DNA from 2 places in the Vibrio kanaloae genome. Region 2 is predicted to be linked to the other one. Evidence: riboswitches for the same ligand, from Rfam matches in the RefSeq annotation. Region 2 holds a riboswitch; the other holds the start of a gene.
What was found. Region 2 has a riboswitch for lysine ahead of lysC (lysine-sensitive aspartokinase 3). Riboswitches for the same ligand answer to the same signal wherever they lie in the genome.
Positions count from the first base shown of each region.

Region 1 (3,427 bases), 1.5 Mb from region 2:
CAATGAAGCCTAAATCAACCACACCGTCCATGATAAGACCTGGTATGTCGTCATCACGAACAAGCAACAAGTCGATTGGCATATTTAGTGAGTGAACCACTAAGCGCTCACCCATGATGTTAAATTTAACACCACATTTTTTTAGTAGCTCTTGGCACTCTTTACTTAAGCGACCTTTCTTTTGTATTGCGATTCTTAGGCGTTGTGTCTGCATTGCTGTATCCCTGTGCAAATATTTGAATTTATTGATTATTTAAAAGCGCTAAAACTAAAAAACCCTCGGAAGACTTTGTCGTCCCGAGGGTTTAAATCTAAATTTTCTGACTTAACCTCCGGGAGAATTCTTGCTCCCGGGTATACGTAAATCTCCCCGAAAGACTAGATAGGGTGATGATGGTGATGAATGTTCATTACTAATTTACGCATACTTAATCGGCTCTTAGGTTGTTTGCTGACTTGTATCCACACTAACTAAGCTGACATCCTTTTTCAACTATTAATTTTAACTTTTTTCACTAAATTTCAAATTCATTCAGCAGGCACAAAAAAGGGAAACGACAGTCTCCCTTTTCATTATTAAATCAAGTGCAGATTAGCTTTTGCACTTCGCCATTTTACTACGAGAGAAATAAGCTAATACAAAACATACAGAAACAAATGCTAGAGATGCAGAGCTAAATGCAATAGCAATCGATGCAGTCATACCTAGGGTAATGAAACCGATACACGACACGAATGCCACAGACAATGCGTAAGGAAGCTGAGTTGCAACGTGATCAATATGGTTACAACGAGCCCCTGTCGAAGAAAGAATCGTTGTATCTGAGATTGGAGAACAATGGTCACCAAATACAGAACCAGCCAGAACCGCACTGAGCATCGGCAGAATTAGCGCGATATCAGATGCTGCAGACATATCACCCGCGATAGGTAACATGATACCGAACGTACCCCAAGAGGTACCTGTTGAGAATGCCATCAGGCCAGCAAGAAGAAACAGGATAACAGGTAGCCAGTGGTAGTCGATGTTGCCCGTCGCTAGAGATGATAAGTACGAACCTGTTTTCATGTCGCCGATTACAGAACCGATTGTCCATGCAAACACAAGAATCAAGATAGCGCCAAACATTGAGCTTGCACCAATCCACATCGTTCTTGCAATGTCAGACATCGATAGCTTCTGCTTGAACACGGTTGCTAACGCAAACAACAGGCCAATAATACCACCATAAACAAGAGACTTACCTACATCAGTGTTTTCGAATGCACCTAGAAGGTTGAATGCTTGGCCATCAGCAGCCAGCGATTGGCCGCCTGTGTACAGCATTGCGGCAACGGTCGCTACAATTAACGATACGATTGGCATCACTAGATCAGATACAGAACCATTATCGCTTTCTTTAATATCTAGCTCTTCGTTTAGATCGTGAGCTTGCTTTTGATCGTTGTCTCCGTCAAAACCGCGGCCTTGAGATGCTTCAATTTCATGTTCACGCATTTTACCTACGTCTAAGCCGAACCATGCAACGGCAAACACCATAAGAAGTGCAAATACCGCATAGAAGTTCATTGGAATAAGACGAACGTAAGCACCCAGCGCAGAATACTCTGTCACACCGTGTGTTACTAAGATGCCACCAATAATAGTAATGATGTACGCACCCCAGCTAGAAGCTGGCATGATCACACACATTGGAGCCGCAGTAGAATCAAGAATATAAGCAAGCTTAGCGCGCGATACGTAGAAACGGTCTGTGACAGGGCGAGAGATAGCACCTACCGCTAAGCTATTGAAGTAATCATCAACAAAGATGAATACACCTAGGAAAGCAGCAAGTAGTTTTGAACCACGTTTGCTCTTAACACGGGATTGAGCCCACTCGGCGAATGCACGAGTACCGCCAGACAGTGTTAACAGTGCAGTTGTCATTCCAAGAATAATTAGGAATGCAATAATACTCATGTTCCATGTATTAATACCACCATCTTCTATGAAAACTCCTGAAGCTTTGGTAAACACGTAGCTAGCTGCGTTCCCTACTGAATAGTCAGCAAGTAAAATAGCCCCCATAGCGATACCAACCCCCAAAGAAACCAATACACGACGGGTAACAATAGCAAGACTTAAAGCCACAAGTGGAGGAAGCAAAGATAAAGGTGATGTTGCGAAATCTATTAAATTCATGATCTTCAAGAACCAGTTTTTTATTTGGCTAGAGATCTACTGCAGATAAACTTGATACGATTTATCAAGCTCATGTTGAACTAAGCGAAAGGGAAGTGAACACTTCACCCAACCCTACAGTAGCGCTCCATAGTTTAAAATTAAGACTATGGCAGTGTTGTACCTATTGAGCACAACCCCAGCAAATTGCTTAGATATACAATTTACTTCGGCAATTACACCTTTCATTCTCGTTCATTGGCATCACCCCAACGATAACTACTCTTCATAATTGCACCTCTACGTGCGATAACATCATTAACCATTGAAACCAGAGTTTAACAATAAATTAACTGAAGCATCGCATCAGGTAGCCGCAATTGTACCCATCAAAAGCAACAATGCAACATATCATTCCGAGAAAAATAGGGTTTTGTTAGTAACGTAATACTAGAAAATAATCAACATAAGGTTGCTGCTCTACAAGTCACATATCTATTTTTAGATACTCTAATGATTATTAGAAATTCAATAGAGGAATGTATCTCTTCATTTTCAACTATTCATCTCACTTTTATATTTAAATAACCTTTACTAGAAATACTATTTGTTTTATTCCTGTGCTCTGTTTATTATTAGCAGGATTATTTGGTTTACCTTGATGGGAAATATCATGTCTGAATTAACAAAAACTTTATTAAATATCCGCAGCCTTCGTGCATTCTCACGTGAATTAACTCTTGAGCAACTTGAAGAAGCGCTAGACAAGCTAACTATTGTTGTACAAGAGCGTCAAGAATCTGAAGCTGAAGAACGTGCTGCTAAAGCAGAACAAGAAGCTAAGCTTTCTGCTATCGCTGAACAAATTGCAAAAGACGGAATTGATGTTGCCGATCTTATTGCAGCTCTTTCTGGTGAAGCAAAATCTAAAACAACTAAAGCTAAACGCGCTCCTCGCCCAGCGAAATACAAATACGTAGACGCAAACGGCAACGAGAAAACTTGGACAGGTCAAGGCCGTACGCCTTCAGCTATCCAAGAGCAACTAGATGCTGGTAAATCTCTAGAAGAGTTTGCAATCTAGCTAAACCTTCAATGGGTGACTCACCACACACTCAGCAATTGAATTAATATTACAGTCGACCAAAGTATTATTTACGGCTTCAATATATTCAGAAATAAAAAAGGCTTCTTTCGAAGCCTTTTTTTATATTTCAAATTCATCACTAGAAATGGATTTGATAAGTAAAGCGTATTATCTTT
Region 1 covers NZ_AP025497.1:1,126,945-1,130,371, reverse strand. The annotation lists gene hisG (ATP phosphoribosyltransferase) at 1-214, opposite strand, end outside; His leader region at 268-403, opposite strand; gene OCV24_RS05385 (Na+/H+ antiporter NhaC family protein) at 593-2,185, opposite strand; lysine riboswitch at 2,298-2,475, opposite strand; gene OCV24_RS05380 (H-NS family histone-like protein) at 2,838-3,248, shown strand; gene OCV24_RS05375 (inosine/guanosine kinase) at 3,420-3,427, opposite strand, start outside.
Region 1: another riboswitch for lysine. It lies ahead of OCV24_RS05385 (Na+/H+ antiporter NhaC family protein); the one in region 2 lies ahead of lysC (lysine-sensitive aspartokinase 3).

Region 2 (3,427 bases):
AAGCTGAGAAATGGCTAGGTCCAAACATTAACTAGCTTCTAATCTATGACGAGTTTTGATTCGTAAAGTAAAAGAGAAAGGGTTGCTTATTATAGCAACCCTTTTTGTATTTGTGATTTAGTCATCTATCAGTCGGTGATAAACGGACGATCTATTCAAATAACTCTTGATGAAGTTTTTGAATTGCCAGTTTAGACACTGACTCATTCAGCAGGAAGCACAGGTTGTGAGGGCTTGCTCCGTAACAAATCATACGTAGGTTGAAATCTTCAAGAGTACCGAATACCTGCTTTGCATAGCCTTTGCTTTCACTCATGTTATTACCAATAAGAGCAACGAGACAAAGATCGTGCTCAATATCGACAGAACACAGTTCTTCAAGCTCAATACGCGCTGCTTCTGGTAATTCAGGAGCACCACCTGATGTGTCAGTTTGATCTAACGTCAGTGAAACACTGATCTCTGATGTGGTGATCAGATCAACAGAGATCTTATGTTTAGCAAGGATCTCGAACACTTTCGCAAGGAAACCGTAAGCATGGAACATGTTAGCGCTACGGAGCGTCACCATGGTTTGGTTGCAGCGTAGGGCAAGGGCTCTGAATAGAGGAGAGCTTTCCACCTGTTGACGAATCCATGTACCACCTAATTCTGGCGCTTTTGAAGAACCTACAAAGACAGGAATTTGATGGCGTAGTGCAGGAACCAGAGTCGAAGGGTGTAATATCTTCGCACCAAAGTTTGCCATTTCCGATGCTTCACTGAAGCTGATCTCCGGGATAGGCGAAGCTTTAGGTGCAATACGAGGGTCTGTAGTGTAGATACCCGGAACATCAGTCCAGATCTCTAAACCAATCGCTTGTACTGATTCTGCAATGAGTGCAGCTGAATAATCACTGCCACCGCGACCTAAAGTCGTGGTATTGCCTTCGTTATCAGCACCGATAAAACCTTGAGTAACGACAACTTGTTGTTGGCAAAGTGGAATCAGTTTCTGTTTTGCTAAGTCTGCAATATCTTCTAGTTGTGGTTCGGCTTTACCAAATTCATTATTGGTGCGCATGACTTCTCGAATATCAAAGCGAACCGCTGGTGTGCCACGTTCGCAGATAATCTGAGTAAGGATATGTGTCGACATCAATTCACCACACGCAACAAGGTGATCGGTTAACTTGGCACTCGTTTGGAAAGATGCCGCTTCGGCTGCGTTTGCAACATCATCGAGAATGCAGTGTATATCTTTTTCAATACTGATTGGGTCGGCGAGTTGGTCAAGAATGGCATTATGGATATCAGCTAATTGCGTCATCAATTGTTGGCGACGAGCTTTGTCTTGAACTCCATTTGCGAGTTCTACCAGCAAGTTAGTCACGCCAGAGCATGCACTGCTTACGACCAGTTTTGTATTTGAGTTGTTTTCAATAATGGCAGCACAACGGCTCATTGCTTCAAAGTTAGCAACACTTGTGCCACCAAACTTAGCGACATTAAAAGAACCAGCTACATTAGATGCACTCACGATATATCTCCCACGACTTCCTAAAATAAAATTACGGTTGGGTAATCCAACGTCCGATGTTTTTCGAAGAGAGTATTTAGAGCAAAAAGAGAGGAATTATTAGAATAGTAACCTCAGAAGCTCTTCACCATATAAAAATGGCGACAGTTGACGGGATTCAGCCCGCTCAACCGATAATAAAAGTCCGGCATGCTTTTATTATCTCGGCACTGCTCCCCATAAATGCTTTGTATTGGAAATGCGGTTCCACAAAACATCTGCCTGGGCAGTGCTCCTCTTCTGCTAGATAGCCATTTCATTGAACGTGTTTGCGATAACAATGTCAATCCGTAACTGGAGGTAATTGAAAAATAATTTTAACAATTATGTGACAGTGGTTTGACCTCAATACTTATGGCTAATTGCTGAGGTTATCGATTTGCTTTAGGGTGGAATGTTCACACCATTAACGTAAGGGATGTACATGTCTAATTTAACACTCAATACTGCTATCGATAGCTTTTATCCGCCACACCGAACGTTAATGGGGCCAGGGCCTTCTGATATCTCGCCGCAAGTGCTGCAGGCTTTGAGCCGTCCGACAATTGGTCATCTAGACCCGTTGTTTATTGCGATGATGGATGAGCTTAAACAACTTCTTAAGTATGCATTCCAAACTGAAAATGAATTTACGATTGCCGTTTCTGCACCGGGCAGTGCGGGTATGGAAACCTGTTTTGTTAACTTGATTGAGCCCGGTGAAAAGGTGATTGTTTGTCGTAACGGTGTTTTCGGTGAGCGTATGCGAGAAAACGTGGTGCGTTGTGGTGGCGAAGCGATCCTTGTTGACGACGAGTGGGGCAAGCCAGTTTCTGTCGACAAGATAGAACAAGCATTGGCGGAAAATCCAGAGGCGGTGGCGGTAGCATTTGTGCATGCAGAGACATCAACCGGAGCGCTATCTGATGCTCAAGCGATTTCTGCGGTTGCTCGACAGTTTGATGCACTCACAATTGTGGACGCGGTGACATCACTAGGTGGTGTGCCATTGCTGGTTGATGAGTGGCAGCTTGATGCGGTTTATTCTGGTAGCCAAAAGTGTCTGTCTTGTGTGCCAGGGCTATCTCCGGTGACTTTCTCTCAGCGTGCCGTTGATAAAATGAAAGCCCGCCAAGCTCCCGTACAAAGTTGGTTCCTAGACCAGAGCTTAGTATTAGGCTATTGGAGTGGCGAAGGGAAGCGTAGCTATCACCATACTGCACCTGTAAACAGTCTTTATGCGCTACATGAGTCTCTTGTACTATTGAAAAATGAAGGCTTAGATAATGCGTGGTCTCGTCACCATGCGATGCATCAAGAGTTGAAAGAGGGTGTCGAAGCATTAGGACTCAAGTTCGTCGTTGATGAAGAGAGCCGCTTGCCGCAACTTAATACACTTTATTTCCCTGAAGGGATTGATGAAGCTAAGGTAAGAACACAGCTGTTGGAAGAATATAATCTTGAGATTGGTGCGGGGCTTGGTTCATTGGCTGGTAAGGCTTGGCGTATTGGTCTGATGGGTTATGGTGCTCGAAAAGAGAACGTTGCCTTATGCTTAAAAGCGCTCAAAGATGTCTTATACCAATCGTAGTAAATAACTGGTCATCCTAGCTTGCTAAAATACTCGATAACATCGTTAGATATTTTGATTGTAGAATAACTACTTATCGAAAATTTCTGCCTTGTTCTCAAGCCTCTTTCCTACGCTATTTATGACCATCTACTTACTGTGATTGGTATTAAAATAACCTTTCTCTATATGGATTAAAAAAGCGCACGATAGAACGTGCGCTTTTTTTGTGTCGCCTAAACCTCAATCCATGAAATTGGTTTTAGGTACTTTGAAATCATTGAGCAGAAGAGATGTTATTTTTAGCTTCTGAAATTTTA
Region 2 covers NZ_AP025497.1:2,785,655-2,789,081, reverse strand. The annotation lists gene metH (methionine synthase) at 1-35, shown strand, start outside; gene lysC (lysine-sensitive aspartokinase 3) at 152-1,519, opposite strand; lysine riboswitch at 1,629-1,806, opposite strand; gene OCV24_RS12515 (pyridoxal-phosphate-dependent aminotransferase family protein) at 1,983-3,128, shown strand; gene OCV24_RS12510 (PglL family O-oligosaccharyltransferase) at 3,385-3,427, opposite strand, start outside.